2 regions of the Streptomyces sp. CNS606 genome follow, and region 2 is predicted to be linked to the other one. Evidence: riboswitches for the same ligand, from Rfam matches in the RefSeq annotation. Region 2 holds a riboswitch; the other holds the start of a gene.
The links. Region 2 has a riboswitch for S-adenosylmethionine ahead of thrC (threonine synthase). Riboswitches for the same ligand answer to the same signal wherever they lie in the genome.
Positions count from the first base shown of each region.

Region 1 (5,754 bases), on a different contig from region 2:
GCCGTACCGGCCGGACCAGGTGTCCACCAACGCGCAGCCCGACTGGTACATGGGCTTCTCGGAGGGCCTGATCCGGTTCATGCCGGGCTGGGAGGTCGACTTCGCGGGCCACACGCTGGTACTCGGCGTGTTCATCCCGCTGGTGATCTTCCCGCTTGTCCTGGCGGCGATCGCGGTCTACCCGTTCATCGAGGCCTGGGTCACGGGCGACAAGCGCGAGCACCACATCGCGGACCGCCCGCGCAACGCCCCGACCCGTACGGCGTTCGGCGTCGCGTGGATCACCCTCTACATGGTCCTGCTGATCGGCGGCGGCAACGACCTCGTCGCCACGCACTTCCACCTCTCGATCAACGCGATCACCTGGTTCGTCCGGATCATGTTCTTCGCGGGGCCGGTGCTGGCGTTCATCATCACCAAGCGGATCTGTCTGGGCCTGCAGCGCGCGGACAAGGAGAAGGTGCTGCACGGGCGCGAGTCCGGCATCATCAAGCGCCTGCCGCACGGCGAGTTCATCGAGGTCCACGAGCCGCTCAGCCAGGAGCAGCTGCACACCCTCACCGCGCACGACCAGCCCGAGCCGCTCGAGATCGGTCCCGAGACCGACGAGAACGGCGTCAAGCGGAAGGTCGGCCCCGGCACCCGGATGCGCGCCAAGCTCTCCAAGAGCTACTTCGGCCCGGAGAGCGGCCAGATTCCGAAGCCGACCGCCGAGGAGTACCGGGAGATCACCAGCGGCCACGGCCACCACTGATCGCCCCGCCGCCGACCGGACCGCTCCGGCGGCGTGCACCACACCGTGGGCCCCGGCCCTTCCCCCGAGGAAGGGCCGGGGCCCACGGGCGTTGTCCGGGTGTTTCCCCGGCTCACGATGCGGGCGTTGCGCCGGGCCCGCCGCCCGCGCCGATAGGGTGAGCGGCGTGCGACGGTACGCGTGCCGCCGCCCCTTCCCGACGGGCCGGCGGCCGTCCGCCGCCGGCCCCTGCCCACGGTCCGCCGGTGCCCCGGCCGGGCCGACGAACCCAGGAGCGTGCAGCATGAACACCGTTCCCGACGTCGGCTCTCCCACCGGAGGCGACCTCACCTGGCCGGACGTGCTGAGCGCCCTGCTGGCCGGCGAGGACCTCTCCGCGGACGCGTCCGCGTGGGCGATGGACCGCATCATGCGCGGCGAGGCGACGGACGCCCAGATCGCCGGGTTCGCGGTCGCCCTGCGGGCCAAGGGCGAGACGGTGGACGAGGTGTCCGGCCTGGTGCGCACCATGTACGCGCATGCCAACGTCATCGACGTGCCCGGCCCGACCGTGGACATCGTCGGCACCGGCGGCGACCGGGCGAAGACGGTCAACATCTCGACCATGTCGGCGATCGTGGTCGCCGGCACCGGGGCGAAGGTCGTCAAGCACGGCAACCGTGCCGCGTCCTCCGCCAGCGGCGCCTCCGACGTGCTGGAGAAGCTGGGCGTCAACCTGGAGCTGACCCCCCGCCGCGTCGCGGAGGTCGCCGCGGAGGCCGGCATCACCTTCTGCTTCGCCGTGAAGTTCCACCCCGCGCTGCGGCACGTCGCCGCCGCACGACGCGAGCTGGGCATCCCCACCTCGTTCAACTTCCTCGGCCCGCTCACCAACCCGGCACGGGTGCGGGCGCAGGCCACCGGCGTCGCGGACGCCCGGATGGCGCCGATCCTCGCCGGCGTGCTCGCCGAACGCGGCTCCTCCGCGCTGGTGTTCCGCGGCGACGACGGCCTGGACGAGCTGACCACCACCAGCACCTCCACGGTGTGGATCGTGCGCGACGGCACCGTCCGGCGGGAGAGCTTCGACCCGCGGACCGTGGGCCTCGAGATGGTGCCCGTGGAGGCGCTGCGCGGCGCCGACGCCGCGTACAACGCGGACGTGGCGCGGCGCCTGCTGGAGGGCGAGCAGGGACCGGTCCGGGACGCCGTGCTGCTCAACTCGGCGGCGGCGCTGACCGCGCTGGAACCGACGGACCAGCCGCTCGCCGAGCAGCTCGCGGCGGGCATCGCGCGCGCGGCGGAGTCCCTGGACTCCGGCGCCGCCAAGTCCGCCCTCGACCGCTGGGTCGCCGCCTCCCACGCGTAGCGCTCGCGGGGCGCGGCGCCGCCCCTTCCGACGGCCCCCGGCGCCGCTCGCGGCGGCGGGGGCCGTCGGCGCGACCCGCCGCGGGCGTGTGGCATACTGCCGTCCAGGTCACGAGTGACAGCGACGAAGGCCCCGGCCCGCTGTCCGGCAACCCTCCTTCCGTGGCGGGGTGCCCCGGGTGATGACCAGGTCGCGGACACGCAAGGTCCGCGGCAAGCGCGGATCCCTCTACACACAGCCAGGGGTCCTGGTCATGAGGGAGTGCTCTGCACATGTCCGTCTCCGCCCCTGCCCCCGCCGCTCCTCGCACCGTTGCGGCGACCCCCCTTCCCGTCCTCGGCGACGACGTCCTCGTGCCCGTCGCCGACGGCACCGAGGTCACCTACGCGGCGCTCGACCAGGCGGCCAGCGCCCCCGTGCTGCGCCGCGTGTGGGACGACGTCGCCGCCTACCTGCCCTACTACGGCAGCGTCCACCGCGGCTCCGGCCACCTGTCGCAGCTGTCCACCGACCTGTACGAGCGCAGCCGTGCGACCGTCGCCGCGTTCCTCGGCTGCCGTGCCGACGACCAGGTCGTCTTCACCCGCGGCACCACCGACTCGCTGAACCTGCTCGCGGCGGTGGTCCCGGACGGCACGCGGGTGTTCGTCTTCGAGAGCGAGCACCATGCCGCGCTGCTGCCGTGGCGCCGCTGTGAGACGACCGTGCTGGACACGCCGCGCAGTCCGCAGCAGGCGGTGTCCGTGCTCGAAGCGGCGCTGCACGGCGGCCCGGACGGGCCGAAGCTGGTCTGCGTGACCGGTGCGTCCAACGTCACCGGGGAGATCTGGCCGGTCCGCGAGCTGGCCCGGGTGGCGCATCGGCACGGCGCGCGGGTGGTCCTCGACGCGGCGCAGCTCGCCCCGCACCACCCGGTGGACGTGGCGGGGCTCGACGTGGACTGGGTCGCCTTCTCCGGCCACAAGCTGTACGCCCCGTTCGGTGCGGGCGTGCTGGCCGGGCGGTCCGACTGGTTCGACGCGGCCGAGCCCTACCTGGCCGGCGGCGGCGCCAGTCGCCGGGTCGCCCGCGAGCCGGACGGCGGCCTCGACGTCGCGTGGCGCACCGGCACCGCCCGCCACGAGGCGGGCTCCCCGAACGTGGTGGGTGCTTACGCGGTGGCGTCCGCGTGCCGCGCGCTGGCGGAGGCCGGGCTGGAGGGGCTGGTGCGACGTGAACGTGCCCTGCTGGAGGTCCTGCTGGACGGGCTGGCCCAGGTGCCGGAGGTCCGGGTGCTGTCGCTCTTCGGCCGTGGCGAAGACGGCGGGCAAGGCCGTGGCGAGGGCGGCCGTGCCGCCGGACGGGTCGGCGTGGTGTCGTTCGTCGTGGACGGCTGGGACGGCACGGAGTTCGCGGACGCGCTGTCGGCGGAGTACGGGATCGGGGTGCGCAGCGGACTGTTCTGCGCGCATCCGCTGCTGCGGAACCTGCTGGGGCGGCGGCACGACGAGGACGGCGACTGCGGTGCGCCCTCGGAAGGGGCGCTCAACGCGGTGCGCGTCAGCTTCGGGGCGGGAACGCCGGACGAGCACGTCGAGCGTTTCGTCCGCGCGGTCCGCACCCTTGCGCGCCGCCGCAGCTGAGGCCCGCTTCTCCCGGGCGGAGCCGGCCGGTGACGGACGGGGGCGCCCGTAGGCCGGCGCCCCCAGGGGCTACGCGTCGAGGCCGATGGCGAACGCGGCCTCGAGGTCGTGCTGGGAGTAGGTGCGGAACGCGATGTGCGTCTCGGTCGACAGCACTCCGGGCACCTTGCTGATGTGCCCGGGGATCACGTCGGCCAGGTCGTCGTGCCGCGCCACCCGCACCATCGCGATCAGGTCGTGCGCCCCGGTTACCGAGTACACCTCGCTCACACTCTCGATGGCGGCGATCTGCTCGGCGATCTCGGGGATGCGGTCGGTGCTGGTCTTGATCAGCACGATCGAGGTGATCACGGTGAGATCCCTTCGTCGGGGGCGGCGGCCGGGCGGCCGGGTGCGTCCGCCGTGCGGAAGCGTCGCCAGGCGTAGAGGAAGCCGAGCATGAAGCCTACGACGTGGGCCAGGTAGGCGACGCCGGGACCGTCCGTGTCGTGGCGCGCGGCCAGCCACTGGAGGGCCAGCCAGAACACCAGCACCAGCCAGGCGGGGAAGCGCAGCGGCAGGAACCACAGGAAGGGGAACACGCTGGTCACCCGTGCCCGGGGGAGCAGGTAGAGAAAGGCGCCCAGCACACCGGAGATCGCCCCCGACGCGCCGACCAGGGTCTCGTCGGAGTCGTGGTGCGCGGCGGCGTAGCAGAGCATCGCCGCGTAGCCGACGGCCAGGTAGCAGAGGGTGAAGCGGATCGCGCCCGTCCGTCGCTCGACGCTCTCGCCGAAGACGAACAGGAAGAGCAGGTTGCTCAGCAGGTGCAGCCACCCGCCGTGCACGAAGAGCGAGGTCAGCGGGGTGAGGAGCGGGCGCGCCGCGCCGCTCCACAACTCGGTGGGGACGACGCCCCAGCGCCGGTAGTAGGAGGCCTGCTCCCGGTACAGGGCGCCCTCACCGCCGGTGCCGAGCCCGGCTGCCGGGCCCAGCAGGAAGACCGCGGCGCAGAGGCCGATGAGGGTGTACGTCGCCACGGGGTGACCGCGCACCGAGCGGGTAGGAGGGCGGGTACCGGTGGCGGACATGCAGCGGATGATGACGGGTCGGCCACGGCGGGGTCCGCCCGACACGCGCTGCGGGCCCGAGGTCGTAAGGTGACCGGCAGTACACCCGTGGAGACGATGGGGTCCCCGGACGGCCGGCACCGAAGGAGTGTGGACGACATCATGGCGGTTCCCCAGCCCACGAGGACGACACGCTGGCGCTGCGCGCTGTGCGGCAATCTGACCCGGTTCGACGTGACCCGTTCCAGCACGGTGGTCGAGTTCGTCCATCTGGACCTGGCGGGCGAGCCGACCGTCGAGGAGCGGGACGTACGCAGTGAGAGCATCGAGTCGGTCCGCTGCCGCTGGTGCGACGCGGTGGACCGGATCGAGTTGGTGGACCGGCCCGGCGCGGAGGCGAAGGAGGCACCGGAGGCTTCGGGATCCTCGGGAGCCCCGGGTGCCTCGGGAGCACAGGCCTGAGACGGCGCGGCGGTCGGAGGAACCTGGGCAGGTGTGAGCGGTGGAGCAACACAGCGACGGTGAGCGCGACGACGCACGCGTGCCGCCGGACGAGTCGCTCGACCGCCCGCTGCCCGACAGGGTGCGGCGCCGGGTCGTCGCGCTGACCGGCGAGGCCATCGGCGACCTGACCGTGGCGGAGCTGCCGGGGCCGCTGCGCCAGTACGCCCGGTTCACGCCGCAGCGCCGCGCGAAGTTCGGCGGCAACGCCATGGCGGCGGCGCTGGAGAGCGATCCGGTGTTCCGACGGCGTGTCGCCGTACGGCTCCGCGACCTGGTCACCGAACTGGCGGAGGCGGTGGAGGCCGGCCGCGCGCCGGCCGCCGCCGACCCGGTGGACGTGGCGGCGCTCGCCTACGTGCTGCGCCCGCCGGGCTGGGTGAAGCAGGTGACGGCGGCCGGTGAGGAGGCGCAGCGCGCCCAGGCCGAACAGGCGGGGGAGGAGACGCAGCGGGAACTCGCGCGGCTGCGCAAGGAACT
Region 1 is NZ_KE384522.1:231,373-237,126, forward strand. Features, by position in the region: gene qcrB (cytochrome bc1 complex cytochrome b subunit) at 1-754, shown strand, start outside; gene trpD (anthranilate phosphoribosyltransferase) at 1,038-2,102, shown strand; SAM riboswitch class IV at 2,209-2,327, shown strand; gene K304_RS31335 (aminotransferase class V-fold PLP-dependent enzyme) at 2,375-3,724, shown strand; gene K304_RS0125675 (Lrp/AsnC family transcriptional regulator) at 3,794-4,075, opposite strand; gene K304_RS31340 (rhomboid family intramembrane serine protease) at 4,072-4,794, opposite strand; gene K304_RS31345 (hypothetical protein) at 4,936-5,235, shown strand; gene K304_RS0125690 (NYN domain-containing protein) at 5,276-5,754, shown strand, end outside.
Region 1: another riboswitch for S-adenosylmethionine. It lies ahead of K304_RS31335 (aminotransferase class V-fold PLP-dependent enzyme); the one in region 2 lies ahead of thrC (threonine synthase).

Region 2 (5,754 bases):
GCGACCTCCTTGACCAGCTCGGCGCCGATCTTCTCGTAGGAGTCCTCGAGCTCGATCTCCTTGGCGATGGAGACACCGTCGTTGGTGATGGTGGGAGCGCCCCACTTCTTCTCCAGCACGACGTTCCGGCCCTTGGGGCCGAGCGTGACCTTGACGGCGTCGGCGAGCTGGTTCATCCCGCGCTCGAGGCCGCGCCGCGCCTCCTCGTCGAACGCGATGATCTTGGCCATGGAAGTGGTCCTCCGGGACTCGGGTGGGCTTCGAAGGACCGTGCCGGCGCCCGCGACGGACGACCTGCGGACCCGGCGGTTCCTTGCCCCACCCGGCCTGCGGGCCTCACCGGACCCGGTCCTGCTGTCACTCTCACCTTCAGAGTGCTAACGCCAATGATTAGCACTCTCCCCCCTCGAGTGCAAGCGTCCACCGCACCCCGGGACGGCCGGCCGGACGGAGAGCACCCCACCCCCGCGGCACCCGACGGACACGAGCAGGGCCCGCACCTCCTGGTGGAGATGCGGGCCCTGCTGCTGTCGGTTACGTCGGTCGGTACCGGTCGGCGCTCAGCCGGTCACGCGGACCATGTCCGCCTGCGGCCCCTTCTGACCCTGCGAGATCTCGAACTCGACCCGCTGTCCTTCGTCCAGGGTGCGGTAGCCGTCCATCTGGATCGCGCTGTAGTGGACGAACACGTCCGCACCACCGTCGACCGCGATGAAGCCGTAGCCCTTCTCCGCGTTGAACCACTTGACGGTGCCCTGAGCCATTGCAAACTCCCCTATTACTGGCCCTTGCACGAGCCCGCACTTCGCGGACCCGGGTCAGACCTCACCCCCGGCGGAGCCGGTGGTGTGCGCCGGAACGCGTCGACCGCCGCTGAATGTATCTGTCCGAACGCCGTCTGCAACAGGTCAGGCGGACGAGAAATCGGGGCACGACACTTCACGGAATGTGGGGAGAAAGTGCGGGAAAGCGGGGCAATCGTGAAGAGGCAAACCGGCACAGGCGCGGCAAAAGAGACATCGAATTCGCGCAGAAGTTGTCGCGTTCTCATATGCGCGCGGCATTCACAGAAGGGGAACGGCTTCACTCTACTCCCTCGCGGAACGCGGAATCCCCCCCTCCGTTTCCGTGTCGGAGGAGGCGATTCCGTTCCCCGGCGCTTCCCGCGCGGTTCCGCGCGCCGTTGCCCGCGCCGGGGCGCGTCAGCAGCCGCCGGCGACCGCCGGGATGATCGAGACGCCCGCGCCGTCCGGCGTCGGCGTCTGAAGGCCCTCGGCGAAGCGCACGTCGTCGTCGTTCACGTAGACGTTCACGAAGCGGCGCAGCTTGCCGGAGTCGTCCAGGACCCGGGCGCCGATGCCGGTGTGGTTCTTCTCGAGGTCGGCCAGCACCTCGGCCAGCGTGACCCCCTCGGCCGGGACCTCGGCCCGGCCGCCGGTGTAGGTGCGCAGGATGGTCGGGATGCGGACGTTGACGCTCATGGGTTCACCTTCCGTGGGTTCGAAGTGCGCAGCAGTGCGCAGCAGGGGGACGCGGCGGCACGGCGCCGCGGGACGCCCGGGCCGCGTCAGGCCAGGCCCGCGTCGCGGAACGCGTCCAGGCTGGGGCGGATGGTCGCGCTGGGCCGGGCGGCGTCCGCGACGGCGTCCAGCGTCTTCAGCCCGTCACCGGTGTTCAGCACCACCGTGTTCAGCGACGGGTCCAGCAGGCCGTCCTCGATCAGCTTCCGGGTGACGCCGACGGTCACCCCGCCCGCCGTCTCCGCGAAGATGCCCTCGGTGCGGGCCAGCAGCGTGATGGCGTCGACGATCTGCGCGTCGGTGACGTCCTCCACCGCGCCGCCGGTGCGCCGCGCGATGTCCAGCACGTACGGGCCGTCCGCCGGGTTGCCGATGGCCAGGGACTTCGCGATCGTGTCCGGCTTCACCGGCCGTACGACGTCGTGACCGTCCTTGAAGGCGCGGGAGACCGGGGAGCAGCCCTCGGCCTGCGCGCCGAAGATCCGGTACGGCTTGTCCGCGACGAGGCCGAGCGCGATCAGCTCCTTGAACCCCTTGTCGATCTTGGTGAGCTGGGAGCCGGACGCGATCGGGATGACGATCTGGTCCGGCAGCTCCCAGCCGAGCTGCTCCGCGATCTCGTACGCCAGGGTCTTGGAGCCCTCGCCGTAGTAGGGGCGCAGGTTGACGTTGACGAAACCCCAGCCCTCGCCCAGCGGGTCGCCGATCAGCTCGGAGCAGAAACGGTTCACGTCGTCGTACGTGCCCTCGATGCCGACCAGGTCGCCGCCGTAGACGGCGGCCATCACGACCTTGCCCTGCTCCAGGTCGTGCGGGATGAACACGCAGGACCGGAAGCCGGCACGGGCCGCGGCGGCACCGACCGCGCCGGCCAGGTTGCCCGTGGAGGAGCAGGAGAGGGTGGTGAAGCCGAAGGCGCGGGCCGCCTCGACGGCGATGGCGACGACCCGGTCCTTGAAGGAGTGCGTCGGGTTGCCGGAGTCGTCCTTGACGTGCAGCGTGCCGCCCGCCGCGGCGACGCCCAGTTCGCGGGCCAGGTTGTCGGCCTGCACCAGCCGGGTGAACCCGGGGTCGGTGTTCGGCTGATCCGCGACGTCGGCGGGGACGGGCAGCAGCGGCGCGTAGCGCCAGATGCTCGCCGGACCGGCCTCGATCCGTTTCCGCAGGCCCTCCGGGTCGCCGGTCGGCAGGTCGTACGCGACCTCCAGCGGGCCGAAACACTCCTCGCAGGCGAAGAGCGGCCCCAGCGGGTTGCGGGCGCCGCACTCGCGACAGGACAGAGCGACGGCGGGGCCGAGTGAAACGTCGGCGGCAGCGGTTGCGGCGGAGGTGTCGGCGGACTGCTCGGGAGCTTGCACAGCCATGAAGGCGAGGCCCTTTCTCCTCATCTTCCCCGTGGCGTATCTCGCCACGAGCCGGAATTGGCACCTTCCCTAGCCGGGGGCCCGCCTGGATGCGCGAGACCGGCTGGAGGGTTGCCGGGGCTTCATCGGGCCGTTCCCTCTGCCCCTCTGGATGAGCGGTGTGAAGTTGTGGGTCGGGTCACTCGGACCCGTGCGTCCGACCCCGCCATGTCCGGGCCGGTCGCGTTGTTCAAGACTGTAGCCCAAGGCTCCCGCACCGCCTGCGGGGCGTCCGCACCGCGAGACGCGGTGCCCGCAGTGCGGTCGCAGCGGCGCCGTACGCTCGCGCGGCGGCACGCTGGAGCGGGGGCGGGTTCCGACACCTACAGGAAAGCAGCAGGAGAGCAGACGTGCTGGACGAGGTCCGCGACTGGCTGGACCGCCGCTCCTGGGCGGCGGCAGACCGCCCGCTCCCGGCGCTCGCCGCGGCGAAACGCGCCGCCGGGCCGGCCGGCGGCGTCAGCGTCGTGCTGCCCGCCCTCGACGAGGAGGCCACCGTCGGCGAGATCGTCGCCGTGATCCGCCGCGACCTGATGGACGGCCCTCACCCGCTGGTCGACGAGCTGCTCGTGCTCGACTCCGGCTCCACCGACCGTACGGCGGAGGTCGCCGCCGCGGCCGGCGCGAAGGTGGTGCACCGCGACGAGGTGCTGCCACGGGTCCCCGCCGTCCTCGGCAAGGGCGAGGTGCTCTGGCGCTCGCTGCTCGCGACCAGCGGCGAGATCGTCTGCTTCGTCGACGCCGACCTGCGGGACTTCTCCGCCGACTTCGTCTCCGGGATCGTCGGCCCGCTGCTCACCGATCCCGGCCTGCAACTGGTCAAGGCGATGTACGACCGGCCGTTCGGCGCCAGCCCGGAGGGCGGCGGCCGGGTCACCGAACTGGTCGCCCGGCCGCTGCTGAACCTCCACTGGCCGCGCCTCGCGGGCTTCGTCCAGCCGCTCGGCGGCGAGTACGCGGCGCGGCGCACGCTCCTGGAACGGCTGCCGTTCCCCGTCGGCTACGGCGTGGAGCTGGGCCTGCTGGTGGACGCGCTCGGCCTGGCCGGCCTGGACGCGCTGGCCCAGGTGGACGTCGGCGCGCGGCGGCACCGGCACCAGGACGGTCAGGCGCTGGGGCGGATGGCCGCAGCGATCCTCCGCACGGCGGAGGTACGGCTGCCCCGCGGGGGCGACGAGCTCGCGGTGCGGCACCGCCTGACGCAGTTCGCCCGGGCGGACGCGGGCGGCTTCGCGGCCCGGACCTTCGCCGTGGACGAGGTGGAGCGGCCGCCGATGCTGAGCGTCCCCGAGTACGCCGCCCGCCGCCCCGCCTGACCGACCCGGGTGCCCGGCCCCTGCCACGGCGTCTCCTCCCGCCCGCGCGGGACCGGGCGGGCGGCGCGGAGGCGTGCGGCGGCACGGGAGCGGCGTACGTTTGCGCGGGAGCGCGGACGGCTAGGCTCCGGCCATGGTCGCTGAGCGCTCCGCCCAGGTACTCGTCGCGTCGAACAGAGGCCCCGTCGCCTACCGCCCCGCCGAGGACGACCCGGCCCGCCTCACCGCCCGACGGGGCGGCGGGGGCCTCGTGTCGGGGCTGAGCGCGATCGGCCCGGAGACGGGGGCCGTCTGGGTGTGTTCCGCCCTGAGTTCCCCCGACCGGGAGGCCGCCTCCCGCGCCGGGCGGCGGCTGGACTCCGCCGACACCGGCGGCCAGGCCGTGCGGATGCTCGACATCCCCGCCGACGTGCACGACGGCGCCTACAACGGCGTGGCCAACTCCGTGCTGTGGTTCGTGCACCACCTGCTCTACCGGACGCCGGTGGAGCCCTCCTTCGACGCCGAGTTCGCCCGGCAGTGGGCGGCGTACGAGGCGTACAACGCCGCGTTCGCCGACGCCTTGGCGGAGGAGGCCGCCGAGGGCGCGGCCGTGCTGGTGCAGGACTACCACCTCTCCCTGGTGCCCGCGCTGCTCCGCGAACGCCGGCCCGACCTGCGGATCGGGCACTTCTCGCACACCCCGTGGGCGCCGCCGGACTACTACCGGATGCTGCCCGACGACGTCGCCGCCGACGTGCTGCGCGGGGTGCTCGGCGCGGACCGCGCCGGGTTCCTCACCACCCGCTGGGCCCGGGCCTTCGCCGACTGCTGCGCGGAGGTGCTGGGCGCGGAGGTGACGACCGGCGGGGACGGCCGCGTCCACGTCGTGCACGAGGGCCGCACCACCCGCCTGGGCGTGCACCCGCTCGGCGCGGACGGCGACTTCCTCCGCGAGCGCTCCCGGCGCCACGACGTCGCGGAGCGGCGGCAACAGCTGCGCGCCCAGGTCGGCGGCGGCGACCGCCGCATCGTGGTGCGGGTGGACCGCACCGAACTGTCGAAGAACATCGTCCGCGGCCTGTACGCGTTCCGCCGCCTGCTCACCGACCACCCGGAGTGGCAGGGGCGGGTGGTGCACCTGGCGTTCGCCTACCCCTCGCGGCAGGACCTGGCGGTGTACCAGGAGTACACCGCGGAGGTGGCGGAGGTCGCCGAGGAGATCAACGCCGACTTCGGCACGCCGGCGTGGACCCCCGTCGTGCTGCACGTGGAGGACGACTTCGCCCGTTCGCTGGCCGCCTACCGGATGGCGGACGTGGCCCTGGTCAACCCCATCCGCGACGGCATGAACCTGGTCGCCAAGGAGGTCCCCGTGGTCTCCGACGAGGGCTGCGCGCTGGTGCTGTCCCGGGAGGCGGGCGCGTACGCCGAACTGGCCGAGGACGCACTGACCGTCAACCCGTACGACATCGCGGAGACCGCGCGGGCGCTGCACGAGGCGCTGAGCATGCCGAAGGGCGAGCGGGCCGAACG
Region 2 is NZ_KE384521.1:609,054-614,807, reverse strand. Features, by position in the region: gene groL (chaperonin GroEL) at 1-230, opposite strand, end outside; gene K304_RS0123525 (cold-shock protein) at 561-764, opposite strand; gene K304_RS0123520 (MoaD/ThiS family protein) at 1,203-1,481, opposite strand; gene thrC (threonine synthase) at 1,568-2,908, opposite strand; SAM riboswitch class I at 2,902-3,042, opposite strand; gene K304_RS0123510 (glucosyl-3-phosphoglycerate synthase) at 3,274-4,239, shown strand; gene K304_RS0123505 (trehalose-6-phosphate synthase) at 4,373-5,754, shown strand, end outside.